One region of the Streptomyces sp. NPDC002324 genome, then DNA from elsewhere that is predicted to be linked to it. Evidence: predicted binding sites of a transcription regulator. Region 1 holds the regulator's gene; each other region holds the start of a gene.

Region 1 (7,690 bases):
CCGCTCAGCGCCCGTTGAACGCGTCCTTCAGCCGGGAGAACAACCCCTGCTGCCCGGGCTGGAACTGCCCCGTGGGCCGCTCCTCACCCCGAAGCACCGCGAGCTGCCGCAGCAGCGCCTCCTGCTCGGGATCCAGCTTCGTCGGCGTCTGCACCTCGACGTGGACGATGAGGTCGCCCCGGCCGCCGCCCCGCAGATGCGTGACACCCCGGCCGTGCAACGGGATCGACTGCCCGGACTGGGTCCCGGGCCGGATGTCGACCTCCTCCAGACCGTCCAGCGTCTCCAGCGGCACCTTCGTGCCGAGCGACGCCGCCGTCATCGGGATCGTCACCGTGCAGTGCAGATCGTCTCCGCGCCGCTGGAACGTCGAGTGCGGCAGCTCGTGGATCTCGACGTAGAGATCACCGGCGGGACCGCCGCCGGGCCCGACCTCGCCCTCACCGGCGAGCTGGATCCGCGTGCCGTTGTCGACACCGGCCGGGATCTTGACCGTGAGCGTCCGCCGCGACCGCACCCGTCCGTCGCCCGCGCACTCGGGGCACGGGTTGGGGACGATCGTGCCGAACCCCTGGCACTGGGGGCAGGGCCGGGAGGTCATGACCTGGCCGAGGAAGGACCGCGTGACCTGCGAGACCTCACCCCGGCCCCGGCACATGTCACAGGTCTGGGCGGTCGTGCCCGGGGCCGCGCCCTCGCCGCTGCACGTCGTACAGACGATGGCGGTGTCGACCTGGATGTCCTTCGTCGTGCCGAAGGCCGCCTCGTCGAGGTCGATCTCCAGCCGGATCATCGCGTCCTGTCCCCGGCGCGTGCGCGAGCGGGGACCCCGCTGCGACGCCGTACCGAAGAAGGCGTCCATGATGTCCGAGAAGTTCCCGAAGCCGCCGGCGCCGAAGCCGCCCGCGCCGCCGCCCGCCTGGGACAGGGGGTCGCCGCCGAGGTCGTAGACCTGCTTCTTCTGCGGGTCCGACAACACCTCGTAGGCGGCGTTGATCTCCTTGAACCGCTCCTGGGTCTTCGGATCGGGATTGACGTCCGGGTGCAGCTCGCGCGCGAGCCTCCGGAACGCCTTCTTGATCTCGTCCTGGGACGCGTCGCGGCGCACGCCGAGCACGGCGTAAAAGTCCGTGGCCACTTAAGACTCCGCCAGGATCTGTCCGACGTACCGTGCCACCGCTCGTACCGCTCCCATCGTTCCCGGATAGTCCATGCGCGTAGGTCCGACCACGCCCAGTTTCGCTACTGCCTCGCCGCCCGAACCGTAGCCGACGGAGACGACGGACGTGGAGTTGAGTCCCTCATACGCGTTCTCATGACCGATGCGTACGGTCATGCCCGAATCCCCGGCCTCGCCAAGCAACTTGAGGAGGACGACCTGCTCCTCCAAGGCTTCCAGAACGGGCCGGATGGTGAGGGGGAAGTCATGTCCGAAGCGGGTGAGATTGGCGGTTCCGCCGATCATCAGCCGCTCCTCGCTCTCCTCGACCAGCGCCTCCAGCAGGGTGGAGAGCACCGTGGATACCGTGCCCCGGTCCTCCAGGTCGAAGGCCTCGGGCAGGTCCTCGACCAGTCTCGGCACATCGGTGAACCGGCGGCCCGCGACCTTGCTGTTGAGCCGGGCCCGCAGATCCGCGAGTGACGTTTCTCCGAACGGCGCCGGGCAGTCGACCAGCCGCTGTTCCACCCGTCCCGTGTCCGTGATCAGCACGAGCATCAGCCGGGCGGGAGCCAGCGACAGCAGCTCCACATGCCGCACCGTCGACCGTGTGAGCGACGGATACTGCACGACGGCGACCTGCCGCGTGAGCTGCGCGAGCAGCCGTACGGTCCGCGCCACCACGTCGTCGAGGTCGACGGCGCCGTCCAGGAAGTTCTGGATGGCGCGCCGCTCGGGCGGGGTCATGGGCTTGACGCCGGCCAGCTTGTCGACGAAGAGCCGGTACCCCTTGTCGGTGGGGATGCGGCCCGCGCTGGTGTGGGGCTGGGCGATGAAGCCCTCGTCCTCCAGCGCCGCCATGTCGTTGCGGACGGTCGCCGGGGAGACGCCCAGGTTGTGCCGCTCCGTGAGCGCCTTGGAACCGACCGGCTCCTCGGTGCCCACATAGTCCTGGACGATGGCGCGCAGCACCTGCAGCCTGCGTTCACTGAGCACCGCGCACACCTCCAGCTCGCTCTCCTGTGGCTTCCCCTTGGCACTCACCCCGGGCGAGTGCCAACACTCCCCGCCCAGTGTACGGCGGTGGGGTACGCCCCCGGCAAGGCCGGTCCAGCCATGTCATGCCGACGTGTACCGACCTGTCCGACGATGTCGGGCGAACGGCCGGACCTCGTCCTACCGCCGGGTACGCGACGACCGGCCCCCTCCGGCGGCCGAAAAGCGGCGGGGAGCCGCGGTGCGCCTCGGGGGGCTACGGCTAGCGTCGGCGCATGACGGTGACTTGGGAAGAGTGCGGGTGGCAGGGATTGACGCCCCGGGTCGGACGGTGCCGCCTGCCCGGCTGGGACTGCACGGCCGGGCTGGTGGTCGGGGACGGTGCGGCCCTGCTGATCGACGCGGGTTCGAGCCTCCGGGAGGGCGCGCGGTTGCGCGACGAGGCGTGTCGGCTGCTCGGTGGCGCCCGTGTGACACATCTCGCGCTCACCCATGCGCACTTCGACCATGTCTTCGGAGCGTCCGCGTTCGCCGGGGTGGAGGTCTTCGGCGCGGTGGGGGTCGACGGCGTCCTGGCCCGCGACCGCGAGACCCTCCGCGCGGACGCCGTGCACCACGGCCTCCCCCCGGCGGACGCCACGGAGGCGGCCGACCTCCTCGTACGGCCCCGCCGTCATGTGTCCGGCGAACGGACCCTCGACCTGGGCGGTGACCTGCGGGTCCTCCTGGCGAACGTCGGGCCGGGGCACACGGGCCACGACCTCGCGGTCCTGGTGCCGGGGACCGCGGACGGCTCACGCGATGTCGTGTTCTGCGGGGACCTGGTGGAGGAGTCCGGCGAACCCCAGGCGGGCCCCGACGCGATCCCCGCCCGCTGGCCGGCCGCCCTGGACCGGCTGCTGGACCTCGGCGGCGAGGACGCGCTGTACGTGCCCGGCCACGGGGCGGTGGTGGACGCGGCGTTCGTCCGGGCCCAGCGGGACGCGCTGGCCCGGCGTTTCGGCGTGTCGGGCTGAGGGCGCGGGCATCCGGGTGCGGCTTCTCCTATCGTCACTCGAATGCGCCAGTACTCGCCCGACCTGACCCCTCCCTGGAAGAAGCCCGCGCCGGCTCCCGAGGTCCCGGCCGACCCCGGTCTGGTCGTCGAGGAGCCCGGCACCGGCTTCTGCGGCGCGGTCGTCCGCTGCGAGGCGGGCACGGTGACCCTGGAGGACCGCTTCGGCAAGCACCGCGTGTTCCCGCTGGAGCCCCGGGGCTTCCTGCTGGAGGGCCGGGTGGTGACGCTGGTGCGTCCCTCGTCGACGGCCCCGGCCCGTCCCTCCCGCACCGCCTCGGGTTCGGTGGCCGTCCCGGGCGCCCGCGCGCGCGTGGCCCGCGCCGGGCGCATCTACGTGGAGGGCCGCCACGACGCCGAACTGGTCGAGAAGGTCTGGGGCGACGACCTGCGCGTCGAGGGCGTGGTCGTGGAGTACCTGGAGGGCGTGGACGACCTGCCCGCGATCGTCGCGGACTTCGCGCCGGGCCCGGACGCCCGTCTCGGGGTCCTGGTCGACCATCTGGTCCCCGGCAGCAAGGAGTCCCGTATCGCGGCGTCGGTGACCAGCGAGCACGCGCTCGTCGTCGGCCACCCGTACATCGACATCTGGGAGGCCGTGAAGCCGGCGTCGGTGGGCATCGAGGCGTGGCCGCGCGTACCGCGCGGGCAGGACTGGAAGACGGGGGTGTGCCGGGCGCTGGGGTGGCCCTCGGAGAACACGGGGGCGGTGTGGCAGGCGATTCTGGGGAGGGTGGGGTCCTATCGGGACCTGGAGCCGGAGCTGCTGGGGCGGGTGGAGGAGCTGATCGACTTCGTCACGGATAGCGGTGGGGCCTGACCTTCTCGTAGGCGGCGAATTCGCTGGTCTCCAGCTCGATGCCGATGGGCTCCAGCGGGGTGAGATCGCCGAACTTGGTGATCCGTTGGCACCGGTAGTCCGCGTCTTCCCCCTCGCCCGTCGGCTCGGTGAGGAGCACACACTGGCCCATGATGGGGTCGATGATGAAGTAGGCAGGAATCTTGGCCGCTGCGTAGATCGACCGTTTGACCGTGTAGTCCCGGTCCACACTTGTCTTGGAAACGACCTCCACCAACAAAGTGATGACCTCGGACGGCATCAGCCTTCCGTGTCCGGGTCCGGCGCCTCGCTCGATCACCACTAGGTCTGGTTGCGGCTCACTGGTCTCTTCGAGGATGGCGATGTCCTGAGTCTGGAGTCGCCGCCAGTGCCGCCGGGGGATCTGGTCCTGCACCGCCTCCACGATGTCGTTGTGGGCCACGTCTGGCCCCGCCATCATCACAATTACCCCCCGGAGGAGTTCGACTTTGAAGCCTTCGGGAACCTCGAGGTTCTCGAAGACCTTCACGATGCCGGTGGTCATGGGTCGGTCGTCCACAGCGGTCATCTCCGCAGTCCTCCGGTTTCCGCCACCGTGCGCTTTCGGCGGCAGCCTACGAATCAGGTTAGGCATCGAACCCCCGTTCCGCACGGATTCACCCACCCGAGTGATCAGTCCACCAAGTCCCGCACCACCGCATCCGCCAGCAACCGCCCCCGCAGGGTGAGCACCGCGCGCCCCTCCTCGTACGGTCCCGGCTCCAACAGCCCGCCGGAGAGGGCGCGCTCGGCGGCGGTGAGGCCTTCCTGTCGCAGCAGCGACAACGGGCAGCCCTCCCGGAGCCGCAGCTCCAGCAGGATGCGCTCGACCCTGCGGTCCTCGTCCGCCAGCAGCTCACGCCCGGCGCCCGGCGACTTCCCCGCCGCCAGCGCGCCCGCGTACGCGCCGGGGTGCTTGACGTTCCACCAGCGCACGCCACCGACGTGGCTGTGGGCGCCCGGCCCCGCGCCCCACCAGTCGGCGCCGCGCCAGTACAGCTCGTTGTGCAGGCAGCGTCCGGCGTCGGAGGTGGCCCAGTTGGAGACCTCGTACCAGTCGAACCCGGCGGCCGAGAGCCGCTCCTCGGCGATGAGGTAGCGGTCGGCGTGGACGTCGTCGTCGGTCATCGGCACCTCGCCCCGGCGGATGCGCCGCGCGAGCTGCGTGCCCTCCTCCACGATCAGCGCGTACGCCGAGACGTGGTCCGGTCCGGCGCCGAGCGCGGCGTCCAGGGAGGCCCGCCAGTCGTCGTCGGACTCGCCCGGTGTGCCGTAGATCAGGTCGAGGTTGACGTGGTCGAAGCCCGCCGCGCGTGCCTCCGCGACGCACGCCTCCGGCCGCCCCGGCGTGTGCGTACGGTCGAGGATCTTCAGGACGTGCTGCCGGGCGCTCTGCATACCGAAGGAGAGGCGGTTGAAGCCGCCCGCGCGCAAGGTCTCCAGATAGGCGGGGTCGACCGACTCCGGGTTCGCCTCCGTCGTCACCTCCGCGTCGTCCGCGAGACCGAACTCGTCCCGGATCGCCCCCAGCATCCGTACGAGGTCGTCGGCGGCCAGCAGCGTGGGCGTGCCGCCGCCGACGAAGACGGTGCGGACGGGGCGCGGGTCGTCGCCGAGCACCTTGCGGGCGAGACGGATCTCGTCGAGGACCGTGTCCGCGTAGTTGTCGCGGGAGGCGAGGACGCCACCGGTGCCGCGCAGCTCGGTGGCGGTGTAGGTGTTGAAGTCGCAGTAGCCGCAGCGGGTCGCGCAGTACGGGACGTGCAGATAGAACCCGAGGGGCCGCTCGGCCGCTCCGGCCAGGGCGTGCGCGGGCAGCGCGCCGTCGTCGGGGACGGGCTCACCGTCGGGGAGTGCGGAAGGCATGTCCCCCATTGTCCAGCACCCCCGCCGGTCCTCATTCCGCCCTCAGCACCAGCAGCGCGAGGTCGTCGTCGGGTGGCCCCTCCCCGAACTCGTGGACGAGTCGTCGGATGCGTTCGGCGATCAGCCGGGCGTCGAGCCCGGCGCAGCCGGAGAGCGCGCGGGCCAGGCCGTCCCCGTCGTCGAACATGCGTGGGCCGCTGCGCCGCTCGGTGACCCCGTCGGTCACGCACAGCAGGGTGTCGCCGCGCCGCAGCTCGAACGTCTCGGAGACGTACTCGGTGTCCTCGATCACCCCGAGCAGCGTCTGCGGCTCGGCCACGGCCCGTACGTCGCCGTCGGGGCCCAGGAGCAGCGGCAGCGGGTGCCCGGCGGAGGCGAGGGTGCAGCGGACGCCGCCGTCGACGGGGACGAGTTCGCCGTAGAGGAGGGAGAGGAAGCGGGTCTGCGGGCCGTCGGGGTCGACGAGGCCGGGGTCGCCGGCGGTGACCAGGGCGCGGGCGGCGGCGTCGGCCGCCTCGGTGGCGTCGTCGAGGAGGAGCTGGTTGAGGCGGTCGAGCACGTCCGCGACGCCGTAGCCCTCGCGGGCGAGCAGCCGCAGCCAGGGCCTGGCGAGGCCGATGACGACGGCCGCCTCGGGGCCCTTGCCCTGGACGTCGCCGATCGCGAAGCACCAGCGGCCCCGGCCCGCCGGGAAGAGGTCGTAGAAGTCGCCGCTGGGTCCGCCCTTGTCGCACGGCTCGTAGACGAGCGCGCTCGACACGCCGGGGATCTCGGCGACCGCGCCCGGCAGCAGTCCACGCTGCAGGACACGGCTGATGGTGGCCTGACGGGCGTACTGGCGGGCCGCGCCGATGGACAACGCGATCCGCCGGCTGAGGTCCTCGACCAGCCCGGTCACCTCGTCGGGAAACCGCGGCAGCCCGGCCCGCCCGATCACGAGCGTGCCGAGCGGCCGTCCACCGGCGATGAGCCGATACGCGAGCGCGGCCCCGCCTTCGCCCTCCGGGCTCGGGCCGCCTCGGCCGCGCGCCGCTCGGCCTCCGTGCTCCGCCGGCGGTCCGGGTGCGCGTCGGGACGCCCCGGCTTCGTCCTCCATCGCCGACTCGACTACGCGGTACGACCCCCCGCCGGCGCACTCCACCGCCGACCCGGCTTCGTCGGGTACTAGGGCCACTTCGGCCACTTCGGCCACTTCGGGTACTTCGGCCACTTCGGCTTCGTCGGGCACTCCGGGCACTTCGGTTCCGTCGGGCACTTCGGCTCCGTCGGCCACTCCGGCCACTTCGGCCACTCCGGCTACTTCGGCTCCGTCGGCCACTTCGGCTTCGACGGCCACTCCGTCCACCCCGGCTCCGTCGGCCACCCCCGCCACTCCGGCCACTCCAGCCACCCCGGCCACGTCCGCGACCGGCCCGCCTGCGCCCCGCGGTCCCGGCCGGGCCGGGCCTCGGGACGCCGGCTCTTCGCCCACCGCGGCCGACCCGGCCCCGCAGTGGGGCGCCCCGCGCTCCACCGGCCCGACCGCATCGGGGAGCACCCCGACGCCGGCCTCCGGCACCGGCACGGCTTCGTCCTGGGGGGCCTCGCCCACACCGGCCACCACGTGCCCGGCGACGCCCGCCACCGGCCCCGCTTCGGACCTGGGCGCCCCGCCCTCCGCCTCCTCCCCCAGCTCCGGCCACGGCACGGGCACCGCCCTCGACCGCACCGCGTCGGGCAACCTCGGGGGGTTCTTCTCCAGGGCTCGGCGCAGTTC
Region 2 (7,690 bases), on a different contig from region 1:
ATCAGAAGTCCATGTCACCGCCCGGCATGCCGCCACCGGCAGGCGCGGACGCCTTCTCCGGCTTGTCGGCGATGACGGCCTCGGTGGTGAGGAACAGCGCGGCGATGGAGGCCGCGTTCTGCAGCGCGGAGCGCGTGACCTTCGCCGGGTCGATGATGCCCTCGGCGATCATGTCGACGTACTCACCGGTCGCGGCGTTCAGGCCGTGGCCGACGGGCAGGTTGCGCACCTTCTCGACGATGACACCGCCCTCGAGGCCGCCGTTGACGGCGATCTGCTTGAGCGGGGCCTCCAGGGCGAGCTTCACGGCGTTGGCGCCGGTCGCCTCGTCACCCGTCAGCTCCAGCTTCTCGAAGACCGAGGAGGCCTGCAGCAGGGCCACGCCACCACCGGCGACGATGCCCTCCTCGACGGCCGCCTTCGCGTTGCGAACGGCGTCCTCGATGCGGTGCTTGCGCTCCTTGAGCTCGACCTCGGTCGCGGCACCGGCCTTGATGACGGCCACGCCGCCCGCGAGCTTCGCCAGGCGCTCCTGGAGCTTCTCGCGGTCGTAGTCCGAGTCGCTGTTCTCGATCTCGGCGCGGATCTGGTTGACCCGGCCCTGGACCTGCTCCGAGGAGCCGGACCCGTCGACGATCGTGGTCTCGTCCTTGGTGATGACGACCTTGCGGGCACGGCCCAGGAGGTCGATCGTGGTGTTCTCCAGCTTGAGGCCGACCTCCTCGGAGATCACCTCGCCACCGGTGAGGATGGCGATGTCGTTCAGCATCGCCTTGCGGCGGTCACCGAAGCCCGGGGCCTTGACGGCGACGGACTTGAAGGTGCCACGGATCTTGTTGACGACCAGGGTCGACAGGGCCTCGCCCTCGACGTCCTCGGCGATGATCAGCAGCGGCTTGCCCGACTGCATGACCTTCTCCAGGAGCGGGAGCAGGTCCTTGACGTTCGCGATCTTGGAGTTCGCGATCAGGATGTACGGGTCGTCGAGGACGGCCTCCATACGCTCCATGTCGGTGGCGAAGTACGCCGAGATGTAGCCCTTGTCGAAGCGCATACCCTCGGTGAGCTCCAGCTCCAGACCGAAGGTCTGGGACTCCTCGACGGTGATGACGCCTTCCTTGCCGACCTTGTCCATGGCCTCGGCGATGAGCTCGCCGATCTGGGTGTCGGCGGCGGAGATGGAGGCCGTGGAAGCGATCTGCTCCTTGGTCTCGACATCCTTCGCCTGCTCCAGCAGGGCGCCGGAGACGGCCTCGACGGCCTTCTCGATGCCGCGCTTGAGGGCCATCGGGTTGGCACCCGCGGCGACGTTGCGCAGGCCTTCGCGGACCAGCGCCTGGGCCAGGACGGTCGCGGTCGTCGTGCCGTCACCGGCTACGTCGTCCGTCTTCTTCGCGACTTCCTTTACCAGCTCGGCGCCGATCTTCTCGTACGGGTCCTCGAGCTCGATCTCCTTGGCGATGGACACACCGTCGTTGGTGATCGTGGGGGCGCCCCACTTCTTCTCGAGGACGACGTTGCGGCCCTTGGGGCCGAGCGTCACCTTGACGGCGTCCGCGAGCTGGTTCATGCCGCGCTCGAGGCCGCGCCGTGCCTCCTCGTCGAACGCGATGATCTTGGCCATGTGAAGTGGTCCTCCCGGACAGGGGGTGGATTGCTCCGGACCGCGCTGGCGCCCGCGACGGACGGCCTGCCTGCCTCGTGGTTCCTTGCCCCACCCGGCTTGCGGGCCTCGCCGACCCGGTCCTCGTTGTCACTCTCACCTTCAGAGTGCTAACGCCAATGATTAGCACTCGACCCCTGCGAGTGCAAGCGCCTTTCGGTGATCCGCAGGTGAACGCGCCCCCCGCGCCCCCGTGCGCAACCCCCTGCGCGACCGACGCACGCCCCGCCCCGGACCGATCACGGCCCACCGCGCACCCCACACCGCGCACACAAGAGGGCCCGCACCCCGAAAACGGGGTGCGAGCCCTCCTACGAAGAACGAAGAACGTCGCTGCGTTGAACCCGGCGCGTTACTTCAGCCGGCCGCGAGTCGGACCATGTCCGCCTGCGGCCCCTTCTGACCCTGCGAGATCTCGAACTCGACCCGCTGGCCCTCTTCCAGGGTGCGGTAGCCGTCCATCTGAATCGCGCTGTAGTGGACGAATACATCCGCACCACCGTCGACCGCGATGAAGCCGTACCCCTTCTCCGCGTTGAACCACTTGACGGTGCCCTGAGCCATGCCTAACTCCCCTATTACTGGCCCTTGCACAGATCCACACTTCGCGGATCCGGGTCAGACCTCACCCCCCAACGGTTGGGGGTGTGCGCCGGAACGCGTCGACCGCGGCCGAATGTATCTGTCCAACTGCCCTCTGCAACAGGTCAATCGGACGAGAATTCTGGACACGACCGGTCGGGAATGTACGAACAATTCGCCCGAATTCAGGGCAAGTCGGGCCCCACAAAAGGAGCGAAATACACAAAAGGCCTGCACACTTTGGCTACTTCATATAGGGCGTGCGGCGGAATCACATATGCATCCGGCATGGAATCACTACGGTGATCGGACCGGGTTCCCCAACTCTACAGTGCTCAACCATAGAGAATTGCCCCCTCCGCTTCTCTCACGGAGGGGGCAATTCGATGAACTCTCGGTAATCAAAGTTACCGACGGTTACTACCGACGGGTACGGACCGGGGGTCAGCCACCCGCGACGGCGGGAATGATCGACACGCCCGCGCCGTCCGGCGTCGCCGTCTCCAGGCCCTGCTCGAACCGGACATCGTCATCATTCACGTACACATTCACGAACCGCCGCAGCTTGCCCTGATCATCGAGAACCCGGGCGGCGATCCCGTTGTGGTTCTTCTCCAGGTCGGCGATCACCTCGGCGAGGGTGCCGCCCTCGGCACTGACCTCGGCCTGACCGCCGGTGTAGGTGCGAAGGATGGTGGGGATGCGGACGTTGACGGACATGATGGGAAACCTCCGGGGAGTGCAGCGAACCTAAGGGGCGCGGGGCCGTGTTCCATGTGCGGCTACCGCCGCGTGGGCGCGACAAGCCCCGCCTACCCGCAGCCGAACGACTTGCTGACGGGTCCTGCTTACGCGAGACCGGCCTCTCGGAACGAATCGAGGCTGGGCCGGATGGTCGCGGTCAGGCCGGTCCCGGCCACCGCGTCCAGCGTCTTGAGACCGTCCCCGGTGTTGAGGACGACCGTGGTCAGCGTCGGGTCGAGGACGCCGTCCTCGATCAGCTTCTTCGTGACGCCGACGGTCACGCCGCCGGCGGTCTCCGCGAAGATCCCCTCGGTCCGGGCGAGCAGCTTGATCGCCTCGACGATCTGCTCGTCCGTCACGTCCTCCACGGCCCCACCGGTCCGCCGTGCGATGTCGAGCACGTACGGCCCGTCCGCCGGGTTGCCGATCGCGAGCGACTTGGCGATGGTGTTCGGCTTCTGCGGCCGCACGACGTCGTGGCCGGCCTTGTAGGCCACCGACACCGGCGAGCACCCCTCGGCCTGCGCACCGAAGATCTTGTACGGCTTGTCCTCGACGAGTCCGAGCTTGATCAGCTCCTGCAGCCCCTTGTCGATCTTCGTGAGCTGCGACCCGGAGGCGATCGGCACGACCAGCTGGTCCGGCAGCTTCCAGCCGAGCTGCTCGCAGATCTCGTACGCCAGGGTCTTGGAGCCCTCCGCGTAGTACGGCCGCAGGTTGACGTTCACGAAGCCCCAGCCCTCGCCGGCCGGATCGCCGATCAGCTCGGAGCAGAAGCGGTTCACGTCGTCGTAGTTGCCCTCGATGCCGACCAGCTCGCCGCCGTAGACCGCGGCCATGACGACCTTGCCCTGCTCCAGGTCGTGCGGGATGAACACGCAGGACCGGAAGCCGGCACGGGCTGCGGCGGCGCCGACGGCACCGGCCAGGTTGCCCGTGGAGGAGCAGGAGAGGGTGGTGAAGCCGAAGGCGCGGGCGGCTTCCAGCGCCTGGGCCACGACACGGTCCTTGAAGGAGTGCGTCGGGTTGCCCGAGTCGTCCTTGATGAACAGCTTGCCGGCGTCGACGCCGAGCGCGGCGGCCAGGTTGTCGGCCTTGACGAGCTGGGTCCAGCCGGGGTTGATGTTCGGCTTGGTCGCCACGTCGGCCGGGACGGGCAGCAGGGGCGCGTACCGCCAGATGTTCGCGGGGCCGGACTCGATCGTCTTCCGCAGCTCCTCCGTGTCGTACGCGGAGTAGTCGTACGCGATCTCCAGAGGCCCGAAACACTCCTCACAGGCGAAGACCGGTCCGAGCGGTACCCGGTGACCGCATTCCCGACAGCTCAGGGCGGCGGCGGGCCCGAGGTCTACTGTGGAGGTGGAATCGGTGGTGCTTGCAACAGTCTGCGCAGCCATGGAGGCGAGGCCCTTTCTCCTCATCTTCCTCACGACGCACTTCGCCGTGAGACGGATTTGGCACCTTCCCGAGCCGGGAGCCTCACCACGACAACGTGGTCAGACCGGCTGGAGGGTTGCCGGGGCTTCATCGGGCCGTATCCCTCTGCCCCTCTGGATGAGCGGTATTTGGTTGTATACGCCGACGGGCACCGACATGCGATGGTCACCAGCGTTGTCCAAGACTGTAACCGAAGGCCAGGACAGTTGAGAGAGCCGTCCGAACCGCGAGATGAACGCAGAGGAGCCGCGCACTGTGCTGAAGGAAGTCGAGCGCTGGCTGAGTACCCGCTCCTGGTCCATGGCCGACCGCCCGCTCCACAGGATCATGGCCGCCAAACGCGCCTGCGGCCAGTCGGTCAGCGTGGTCCTGCCCGCACTGAACGAGGAGGAGACCGTCGGCGACATCGTCGCGATCATCCGCCACGACCTCATGCGGCAGGTCCCGCTCGTCGACGAGATCGTGGTCGTCGACTCCGGCTCCACCGACCGGACGTCGCAGGTCGCGGCGGCGGCCGGCGCGCGGGTCGTCCACCGCGACGACATACTGCCCCGCGTCCCGGCCGTGCCCGGCAAGGGCGAGGTCCTGTGGCGGTCCCTGCTCGTCACGAGCGGTGACGTCGTCTGCTTCATCGACGCGGACCTCAGGGAGTTCTCGTCCGACTTCGTCTCCGGGATCGTCGGCCCGCTGCTGACGGACCCCGGTGTCGACCTCGTCAAGGCGATGTACGACCGTCCCCTCGGCTCCGCCGCCGGCCAGGGCGGCCGTGTGACGGAACTCATGGCCCGCCCCCTGCTCAACATGCACTGGCCCCAGCTGGCCGGCTTCGTCCAGCCCCTCGGCGGCGAGTACGCGGCCCGCCGCTCCCTCCTGGAGCGGCTCCCGTTCCCCGTCGGCTACGGCGTGGAGCTGGGCATGCTGGTCGACGCGCTGCACCTGGTCGGCCTCGACGCCCTGTCCCAGGTCGACGTGGGCGTCCGCAAACACCGCCACCAGGACGGGCAGGCGCTGGGCCGCATGTCCGCGGCGATCTACCGCACGGCCCAGCTCCGACTGGCCCGCGGCCACCTGATCCGTCCCGTCCTGACCCAGTTCGAGCGCGGACGGGAGGGGTTCGAGCCGCGGACGTACTCGGTGGACCTGGAGGAACGGCCGCCGATGGTGGAGATCGCGGAGTACGCGGAGCGGAAGGCGGCATAGGGGGAGGGGGTGCGGTTTTCGTCGCCGGGTGCGAGTGTGTGGGGCTTCTCGCGCAGTTCCCCGCGCCCCTAAAAGCCCAGGCCCCTGCGGGCCTGCAAGGTGCCGGCGTCGGCACTGAAAAGCACGGGGCGCAGCCCCTGCTTTTCAGGGGCGCGGGGAACTGCGCGAGAAGCCCCACCGGACCCGCACCCGCCGACGCACCCGCACCCCCCACCCCCCGAGGCACTCCTGTATACGGCCGAACCGCACGTTTGACCTCCGAACCCCCGGGCTAGGTTGAGCCTTATGGCATCAACGCACGGCTCGGCCCACGTACTCGTCGCGTCCAACCGGGGACCCGTCACCTACACGCTGGACGAGAGGACCGACACACTCGGCGCGAAGCGCGGCGGCGGCGGTCTCGTCTCGGGCCTCTCCGCGATCGACCCGTCCTCCGGCGCCGTCTGGGTCTGCTCCGCCCTGGGCGACGGCGACCGCGAGGCCGTACGACGCGGCATCGGCGAACCGGGCGTGCGCATGCTCGACATCCCCGCCGACGTGCACCACGACGCGTACAACGGCGTCGCCAACTCCACGCTGTGGTTCGTGCACCACATGCTCTACCAGACCCCCCTGGAACCGGCCTTCGACGCGGAGTTCCGGCGGCAGTGGGCGGCGTACGAGACGTACAACCGCGCCTTCGCCGAGGCGCTCGCCGACGAGGCGGCGGACGGCGCGGCCGTCCTGGTGCAGGACTACCACCTGGTCCTGGTCCCCCGCATGCTGCGCGAACTCCGCCCCGACCTGCGCATCGGCCACTTCTCGCACACCCCGTGGGCGCCCGTCGACTACTTCCGGATGCTCCCCGACGACATCGCCGCACAGGTGCTCGACGGCATCCTCGGCGCCGACCGCGCCGCGTTCCTCACCCGGCGGTGGGCGGACGCGTTCACCGCCTGCTGTCACGCCGTCCTCGGCCCCGACGCCACGTCCGGCACGAGGATCGGCGTGCACGGCCTGGGCGCCGACGCCGAGTTCCTGCGGACCCGCGCCCACCAGCGGGACGTCGACGAGCGCATCGTCACGCTGCGGGAGCAGATCGGCACGGCGCCCGACGGCACCCCGCGCCGCACGATCGTCCGCGTCGACCGCACCGAGCTGTCGAAGAACATCGTGCGCGGCCTGCACGCCTACCGGCAGCTCCTCGACGACCGGCCGACCTGGCGCGAGCGCGTCGTGCATGTCGCCTTCGCGTACCCGTCGCGCCAGGACCTCGCGGTGTACCGGGACTACATGGCCGAGGTCCAGCGCGTCGCGGACGACATCAACGAGCTGTACGGGACACCGGACTGGACCCCGGTCATCCTCCACCTCAAGGACGACTTCGCACGCTCCCTCGCCGCGTACCGTCTCGCGGACGTGGCCCTGGTGAACCCCATCCGCGACGGCATGAACCTCGTCGCCAAGGAGGTGCCGGTGATCTCCGACCGGGGGTGCGTGCTGGTGCTGTCGCGGGAGGCCGGGGCGTACGAGGAGCTGGGGGACGACGCGGTGGTGGTGAACCCGTACGACGTGGTGGGTACGGCGGCCGCGCTGGACGAGGCGTTGAACCTGCCGGCGGCCGAGCGGGCGGAGCGGGGCAAGCGGCTGGTCGCGGCGGCCACCGCGCTGCCGCCCACGCAGTGGTTCCTGGACCAGCTGAGGGCGCTGGAGGAGGCCCGGTAGCTACGGGAGGCCGGGCCCTCTCCTCGTCTCCTCGCTATACGTGCCCGGCGATGCCCGCCAGGAGGCGGACGACCCCCTCCGGGCCGTTCACCACCAGGTCGGCCCGCTCCGACAGTTCGGTGACCTCCGCGCTGCCGCTGCAGACCAGGAGGCCGGGCGTGCCCTCGGTGCGGAGTTTCTCGACGGCGGCGAAGGCGGGGAGGTCGCCGAGGTCGTCACCGGCGTAGAGGACGGATTCGGCGGCGGTTTCCGCCAGGTACTCGCGGAGGGCGACGCCCTTGTCCATGCCCGGGGGGCGGAGTTCGAGGACCATGCGGCCGGGTTCGACGATGAGGCCGTGCCGGGCGGCGAGGTCGGTGA
Region 3 (7,690 bases), on a different contig from region 1:
GACCCCGAGGCCCGCGCCCACCAGGCCGACCACCGCCGGATAGTCGTCGGTCGCGAAATCGATGCGGGGCGTGAAACCCGCGCTCTCGCAGACCCGCACCAGCTGCCCCCGGCAGCGCGGGCAGCCGGCGATCCAGGGCTCCCCAGCGAGTTCCCCGATGCCGATGGACCGCGTACGGGCCAGCCGGTGCCCCTGCGGTACGAGGCCGACGAGCCGGTCCGTGAGCAGGGGCCGGACGACCAGGTCGGCCCACTCCCCCTCCTCCGCGCCCGGCGCGCCCTCGTACCGGAAGGCGAGCGCGATGTCGCAGTCGCCTTCGCGGAGCATCTCGACCGAGCGCGGCGGTTCGGCCTCTTCCAGGGAGACCCGGGTGCCGGGGTGGGCGGCGCGCAGGGCGGCCAGGGCCGTGGGGACGAGGGTGGAGCTGCCGCTGGGGAAGGAGACCAGGCGGACCCGGCCGGCACGCAGTCCGGCGATGGCGGCGACCTCCTCCTCGGCAGCCGTGAGCCCGGCGAGGATGCCGGCCGCGTGGCGCACCAGGGCCTCGCCCGCCTGGGTCAGCCGCGTCTCGCGGCCGCTGCGCACGAGCAGCGGTGTGCCGACGGAGGATTCGAGCGCCTTCATCTGCTGGCTGACGGCGGGCTGGGTGCAGCCGAGTTCGCGTCCGGCCGCCGAGAAGGAGCCGGTGGCGGCGACGGCGCGCAGGACACGGAGATGGCGGGCCTCGATCACGGGATCGAGCATAAGCGGAGCTTGGACAGCGTGCCGAATATCGCGTCGACGCTTTGACCCACGGCCGCATAGCGTGCCCCTATGAAGCTTCTGTCAGTCAACTTCTCTGCCCGAAGGACCGAGCCCCTTGACTCGGCCCGAAGGGCGTTGATTGCAAGTGGAGCGTGACTGGCTGCCACGTGGTCCCCTGCGTCCGGTGCGGCAAGCCGCACTGGGGCGATTGACTGCGCCCCGCTGCCACACGTCCCGAAGGACGAGGGAGTCGCCGCGAGCCGCCTATGGGCGACTCAAGTCTGTTCGGGCTGGTCCTGGCGTGGAAACCGTGTCCCCACCGGCGTGTGGTTCGTGCCTTCTCGCTCGCAGCCCGTGCGAGGCACGCTACCGCATCCGAGGGCGGTGTCCCGCCCTGGAGGCGAGAATCCCCGTTCCTTGCCCTGCTCCTCGGGGAGTTCGATGCCCTCCCGGGGTGAACGGCAGTGGGTCAAGCGCTTCACGCGCCAGGGCGCGCCCGGCGCGTATCTGCGGGTGATCCAGCCGGGCGAGATCCGTGCGGGCGACCCGATCGAGATCGTCCACCGTCCCGGCCACGACATCACCGTGGCCCTGTCGTTCCGCGCCACGATGAACGAACACAGCCTGCTGCCAAGGCTGTTGGCGGCGGGCGACGCGCTGCATCCGGAGCTGCTGGAGATCGCGCGGAAGTACGTGGCGGCACAGGGGTGACGGGCCGGCCCCGGGGCGGGGCGTCGGTGAAGGTGCCGCGCCGGGGCGGGTGTTCACCGAGGGGCCCGCGAAGCCGCTGGTGAACGTGCGGTGGAGCGAACGGGTCCGCACAGCCCCGGTCACTACGCTTGTGCCATGACAACGGCTCTGATTACGGGATCGACCGCGGGGATCGGTGCCGCGTTCGCGCGGCGCCTGGCGGCGGACGGGCACAACCTGGTGCTGGTGGCGCGTGACACCAAGCGGCTGCGGGAGCAGGCGACCGAACTGCACGACCGGCACGGCATCGAGGCGGAGGTGCTGACGGCGGACCTCGCGACGGACGACGGCATCGAGACGGTGGCGCGGCGGCTGTCGGACCGCAAGAACCCGGTCGACCTGCTGATCAACAACGCCGGCTTCGGCAACAAGGGCCGCTATCTCGATGTCTCCATGGCCGACGAGCTGAGAATGCTGAAGGTCCACTGCGAGGCGGTCCTGCGTCTCACCTCGGCGGCCGGCGAGGCCATGCGCGAGCGGGGCCGGGGTGGCGTGGTGAACGTGGCGTCCGTCGCCGCGTTCGTACCGCGGGGCACGTACGGGGCGTCGAAGGCCTGGGTCGTGCAGTTCACGCAGGGTGCCGCGCGGGACCTGGCCGGCACCGGGGTCCGGCTGATGGCCCTGTGCCCCGGCTTCGTCCGCACCGAGTTCCACGACCGGGCCGGCATGGGCACCGACAGCATCCCGTCCTGGATGTGGCTGGACGCCGACAAGCTGGTCACCGCCGCCCTCGCCGATCTGTCCCGGGGCCGGACCGTCTCCATCCCCGACCCGCGCTACAAGGCCCTGATGGGTGTGGTGAAGGTGGTGCCGCGGGGGCTGCTGGGCGGGATCAGCTCGAAGACGGGGCGGAAGTACGGGCCGCAGTAGCGGGGGCGGCGGCCGCATAGCGGTGGGCCCCGGCGGCGTCCGGGGGTGAGAGGCGACGGGTGCCGGGGGACAATGGAGCTGTTCACCCGGACGCAGGGGGGCCGGAGGCGGTCTCATGACATTCGTGCAGCTCATCGACTGCAGGACCAGCCGGTTCGACGAGATGAACCGGCTGATGGACACATGGGTCGAACAGACCAGGGGCAAGCGGACGGCGACGCACAGCGTGATCGGGAAGGACCGGTCGGACGGGTCGCACTTCGTGGAGATCGTGGAGTTCCCGTCGTACGAGGAGGCGATGCGGAACTCCGGGCTGCCGGAGACGGAGCGGATCTTCCAGGAGATGGTGGCGCTGTGCGAGGAGATGCCCACCTTCACGGATCTGGACGTGGTGCGTGACGAGCAGCTGTACGCCGGGACGGCCCGGCGGTTCCTCGCGACCATCGCCGCCGAGGGCGAGCTGCCGCCGCTGGACGGTCTGCTCGTGGAGGACTATCACGACCACGTTCCCTCGGAGGAGCCGGACGCCATCGGGATGGACGCGTTCCGGCGGACCGTCGAGGAGTGGCGGCGCGGCTTCGACTTCGCGTTCACCGTGGAGGACCAGATCGCCCAGGGTGACCGGGTGTGCACGCGGTGGACCTGGAACGCGACCCACAAGGGGGACTTCCTCGGGATCCCCGCCAGCGGCAGGGCGGTGCGGATGACGGGGACGATCGTGCACCGGTGCGCTTCCGACGGGAAGATCAGCGAGGGATGGTGGGAGTACGACCGGCTGGGGCTGATGGGGCAGTTGGGCGCGCTCGACGACCTGGAGAAGTAGGCGGGGCGACCGGAGCGGCCTGAGCAGCCTGAGCGGAACGGGCTGCGACGCGGGAAGGCCCGGCACCCCCCTCGTGCGGGGGTGCCGGGCCTCACCTGTCGCTGTGCCCTGCCGACGTGGCTGACGTCAGTGGGAGTGGCCGTGGCCGCCGTGGCCCGCGTCGGCCGGCTCCTCTTCCTTCTTCTCGACGACCAGGGTCTCGGTCGTCAGGAGGAGGGAGGCGATGGAGGCGGCGTTCTCCAGGGCGGAGCGGGTGACCTTGACCGGGTCGATGACGCCCTGCTTGACCAGGTCGCCGTACTCGCCGGTGGCGGCGTTGAAGCCCTGGCCCTTGTCGAGCTCGGCGACCTTGGAGGTGATGACGTAGCCCTCCAGGCCGGCGTTCTCCGCGATCCAGCGCAGCGGCTCGACGGCGGCCTTGCGGACGACCGCGACACCCGTGGCCTCGTCGCCGGTCTTGCCGAGGTTGCCCTCCAGGACCTTCACGGCGTGGACGAGCGCGGAGCCACCACCGGAGACGATGCCCTCCTCGACCGCGGCGCGGGTCGCGGAGATGGCGTCCTCCAGACGGTGCTTCTTCTCCTTCAGCTCCACCTCGGTGGCGGCGCCGACCTTGATCACGCACACGCCGCCGGCCAGCTTCGCGAGGCGCTCCTGGAGCTTCTCGCGGTCCCAGTCGGAGTCCGTGTTCTCGATCTCGGCCTTGATCTGGGCGACGCGGCCCTGCACGGCACCGGAGTCACCGGCGCCGTCGACGAGCGTGGTGTCGTCCTTGGTGACGGTGACGCGGCGGGCGGAGCCGAGCACGTCCAGGCCGACCTGGTCGAGCTTGAGGCCGACCTCCTCGGAGATGACCTCGGCGCCGGTCAGCGTCGCCATGTCCTGGAGCATCGCCTTGCGACGGTCGCCGAAGCCGGGGGCCTTGACGGCGACCGCGTTGAAGGTGCCGCGGATCTTGTTCACGACCAGGGTCGACAGGGCCTCGCCCTCGACGTCCTCGGCGATGATCAGCAGCGGCCGCGAGGCGTTGGACTGGATGACCTTCTCCAGCAGCGGCAGCAGGTCGGCGATGGCGCCGATCTTGCCCTGGTGGATGAGGATGTACGGGTCGTCGAGGACGGCCTCCATACGCTCCTGGTCCGTCACGAAGTACGGCGACAGGTAGCCCTTGTCGAAGGCCATGCCCTCGGTGAAGTCCAGCTCCAGACCGAAGGTGTTGGACTCCTCGACGGTGATGACACCGTCCTTGCCGACCTTGTCCATCGCCTCGGCGATGAGCTCGCCGACCTGGGTGTCCTGGGCGGACAGACCGGCGACGGCGGCGATGTCGGACTTCTCGTCGATCGGGCGGGCGGTCGCGAGGAGCTCCTCGGACACGGCCTTGACCGCGGCGTCGATGCCCTTCTTCAGGGCGGCCGGGGAGGCGCCCGCGGCGACGTTGCGCAGGCCCTCGCGGACGAGCGCCTGGGCCAGCACGGTGGCGGTGGTCGTACCGTCACCCGCCACGTCGTTGGTCTTGGTCGCCACCTCCTTCACCAGCTGGACGCCGAGGTTCTCGTACGGGTCCTCGACCTCGACCTCGCGGGCGATGGTCACACCGTCGTTGGTGATGGTGGGGGCGCCGAACTTCTTGTCGATGACGACGTTGCGGCCGCGGGGGCCGATCGTCACCTTGACCGTGTCGGCAAGCTTGTTGACGCCGCGCTCGAGGGCGCGACGGGCGTCCTCGTCGAACTTCAGGATCTTCGCCATGGGAGCGGTTCAGCCCTCTCGGAAAACGTGGGTGAAACGAACTGCGCCCCCAACGCCCGGCTGATTAGGTCGCGGGGGCCAGGGGCGCAGCTCAAAAAACGATGGGTGAATTACTTCTCGATGATCGCGAGCACGTCGCGAGCCGAGAGGACGAGGTACTCCTCGCCGTTGTACTTCACCTCGGTGCCGCCGTACTTGCTGTACAGCACGATGTCGCCGGTCTTGACGTCGAGCGGCAGGCGCTCGCCGTTCTCGAAGCGGCCCGGGCCCACGGCCAGGACGACGCCCTCCTGGGGCTTCTCCTTGGCGGTGTCCGGGATGACCAGGCCAGAGGCCGTGGTCTGCTCGGCGTCGAGCGGCTGGACCACAATGCGGTCCTCGAGCGGCTTGATGGCAACCTTGGAGCTGGTGGTCGTCACGATCCGACCTCCCCCTTCGGAGATCTCACGGGGTTAACTGTCTGAGGTGGCGACCAGGTGGATCCGTCGTCGCGGGTGCCGGACCTGCCCGTCGCTGTTTGGCACTCTCCAGGGGGGAGTGCCAGACCTGAGACTATGACCGCGATTAGCACTCGGTCAAGCGGACTGCTAATCGAGTGGGTCGCGGCGGGTCGGCGGGGGTGCCTCAGAGGTAGTCCTCCAGACGTGCGACCGTCAGGCCCTGGGCCTGGATCCGGCGCAGCAGCCGTGCCGTCATCTCCGTGAGGGTCGCGCCCTGGAGCTGGTCCGGGCCCCGGAACTGGGCCAGGACGATGTCGCCGGGGCGCAGGCGGTCGCCGACGGCGTAGCGGAGGTCGTTGATCTGCATGGACGCCCGCCACAGGACGACGGCCGCGATGCCGCAGTCGGCGGCGGCGCGGAGCGTGGTGGCGTCGTGGACGCCGTAGGGCGGGCGGAAGAGGGTCGGCCGGGTGCCGAAGCGCTGCTTGAGCTTGTCCTGCTGGCCGCAGATCTCGGCGCGCTGCCCGGCGTACGGCAGGCCGCGCAGGGCGGTGTGGTCGAGGGTGTGGTTCTGCACGGTCGCCCCGACGGCCCGCAGCCGCGCGAAGTGGCCGTATCCCGGCCCCACGACACTGTCCGTCAGGAACATGCTCACCGGCAGCCGCAGCTCGCGGACCATGTCGACGAACGCCGGGTCCTTCTCGGCCCCGTCGTCGTAGGTCAGGAAGACCACCTTGTCCCGCGTCGGAACCCGGTCCACGACGGGCGGCAGCCCCGGCCCGGCCGCGCGGAGTCGGGAAGGCCGGTCGGGACGCGTGGGCGGCGGAGCGAGGGGGGCGGTGAGGCCCCAGCGGCGGTACGGGGGCGCGTGCCCGGGAGCGTGGGGATCGGCCGGGGTACGGGGCGACGCGCCGCCCGCGCGGGGGTGGGGAGCGGCCGGGACCGGGGCACGGCCGCCCGGGGGCGCGGTGGCCGAGGCCGACGTCCGGGCGGCCGCCGGGGCGGAGGGCGGGCTCGTCCCGCGCGTCGGCGGGCGGCCGTTCGCCGTCGCTTCGGCTCCGGGCCCCTCGTCGCGGGCCGCGCGGCCGACGGGATCGGCCGCGCATCCGGCGAGGAGCAGGACGGCGAGGGCCAGGAGCGCGGAGAGGGCGGCCAGGGCGCGGGCGACCGGCGCACGGGGTGCCGTCGCGCACGCCCGCAGGGCCCCGCGCGCTCGCCCCTCCCGCGCCGCCCGCGCCCGGCGCCCTCCCTGCCCCGCGAGGCCCCCCGAGGTCTCATCGCCGACTCCCCCTCCCGCCGCGCCCCCGCTCCACACCGGTCGCCCCACCCACGCCCCGCGTTTCACGCGCCCCACACGGTTCTCCGAGGCATCACGGGTGGCCTTCCCTCCCGCCGCGCCCCCACCCCGCACCCGGCCCCCTCCCCTCCGATGTCGTCCGGCGCCCCTCACAGGTAGTCCTCCAGCCTCGCCACCGCGTAGCCCTCGGCGGTGACCAGGTTCAGGAAGCGGCGCATCATGTCGGACATGGTGCCGTTCCAGTCGGACCTGCCCCGGAAGTGGGTGAGGACGATGTCGCCGGGGCGGAGCGCGCGGTCCGCTTCGCGGTAGTCCCAGCGGTCGACGAAGACCTCCTCGTTCCAGAGGGGGACGGCCTCGATGCCGCAGGAGCCGGCGGCGCGGAGGGTGTCCCGGTCGTAGCTGCCGTACGGCGGCCGGAACAGCGTGGGCCGCTTGCCGTACCGCTTCTCGATCACGTCCTGCATGCCGCAGATCTCGCGCTTCTGGGCGGCGTAGGAGAGGGCGGGCAGATGGCGGTGGTGCAGGGTGTGGTTGTCGAGGGCGACGCCCCGGTCCCGCATCCGCGCGAAGTAGCCGTAGTCCTCCTTGATCAGGTAGTCGGTGAGGAAGGCGGTGTACGGGATGCGCAGCTCGCTCGTCATCCGCAGGAACTCGGGGTCCTTCTCGGCGCCGTCGTCGATCGTGAGGAAGAGGATCTTGTCGCGGGTGGGAACGGTCGTGAGGACCGGGGGGAGACCGTCCTCCTCGTGGCCGTCGACCTCGAACCCCGCGCGCGTCCTGAGCACCGGCTTGCGGGCCGGAGGCGCCGGCGCGAGCAAGGGCACCTCGGCCAGCCCCCAGCGTTTCGCGGCGGCGACCCGCGCGGCGTGCGCCCGGCGCAGCTTCCCGACGTACGCGTCGAGGGCACGGGCGCCCGGCGCCTCGAAGGGCCGCTGCCCGCGCTCCTGGCCGTGCACGGGCCCCGCGGTGCCCCACCGCCCGGGCGGGTCCCCCTCCGGGCCCTCCTCCCGG

What was found. The regulator HrcA, encoded in region 1, represses chaperone genes, less so after heat shock. The targets are predictions, from matches to a motif close to TTNGCACTCNGNNNNNCNGAGTGCNAA.
Region 2: groL (chaperonin GroEL) is a predicted target of HrcA. The motif match lies at 1,751-1,777, and genes of this name have one in related genera.
Region 3: groES (co-chaperone GroES) is a predicted target of HrcA. The motif match lies at 5,504-5,530, and genes of this name have one in related genera.

The regions. Positions count from the first base shown of each region.
Region 1 is NZ_JBSFCF010000036.1:87-7,776, forward strand. It holds gene dnaJ (molecular chaperone DnaJ) at 5-1,138, opposite strand; gene hrcA (heat-inducible transcriptional repressor HrcA) at 1,139-2,155, opposite strand; gene ACWCRJ_RS34330 (MBL fold metallo-hydrolase) at 2,431-3,171, shown strand; gene ACWCRJ_RS34335 (DUF3097 domain-containing protein) at 3,214-4,029, shown strand; gene ACWCRJ_RS34340 (Uma2 family endonuclease) at 4,007-4,597, opposite strand; gene hemW (radical SAM family heme chaperone HemW) at 4,702-5,934, opposite strand; gene ACWCRJ_RS34350 (SpoIIE family protein phosphatase) at 5,966-7,690, opposite strand, start outside.
Region 2 is NZ_JBSFCF010000006.1:180,396-188,085, forward strand. It holds gene groL (chaperonin GroEL) at 2-1,624, opposite strand; gene ACWCRJ_RS11480 (cold-shock protein) at 2,021-2,227, opposite strand; gene ACWCRJ_RS11485 (MoaD/ThiS family protein) at 2,690-2,965, opposite strand; gene thrC (threonine synthase) at 3,094-4,386, opposite strand; SAM riboswitch class I at 4,404-4,550, opposite strand; gene ACWCRJ_RS11495 (glucosyl-3-phosphoglycerate synthase) at 4,682-5,626, shown strand; gene ACWCRJ_RS11500 (alpha,alpha-trehalose-phosphate synthase (UDP-forming)) at 5,912-7,330, shown strand; gene otsB (trehalose-phosphatase) at 7,365-7,690, opposite strand, start outside.
Region 3 is NZ_JBSFCF010000004.1:189,919-197,608, forward strand. It holds gene ACWCRJ_RS08340 (LysR family transcriptional regulator) at 1-732, opposite strand, end outside; partial or broken gene ACWCRJ_RS08345 (MOSC domain-containing protein) at 1,198-1,455, shown strand; gene ACWCRJ_RS08350 (SDR family NAD(P)-dependent oxidoreductase) at 1,591-2,364, shown strand; gene ACWCRJ_RS08355 (ester cyclase) at 2,480-3,187, shown strand; gene groL (chaperonin GroEL) at 3,314-4,939, opposite strand; gene groES (co-chaperone GroES) at 5,050-5,358, opposite strand; gene ACWCRJ_RS08370 (polysaccharide deacetylase family protein) at 5,564-6,535, opposite strand; gene ACWCRJ_RS08375 (polysaccharide deacetylase family protein) at 6,826-7,690, opposite strand, start outside.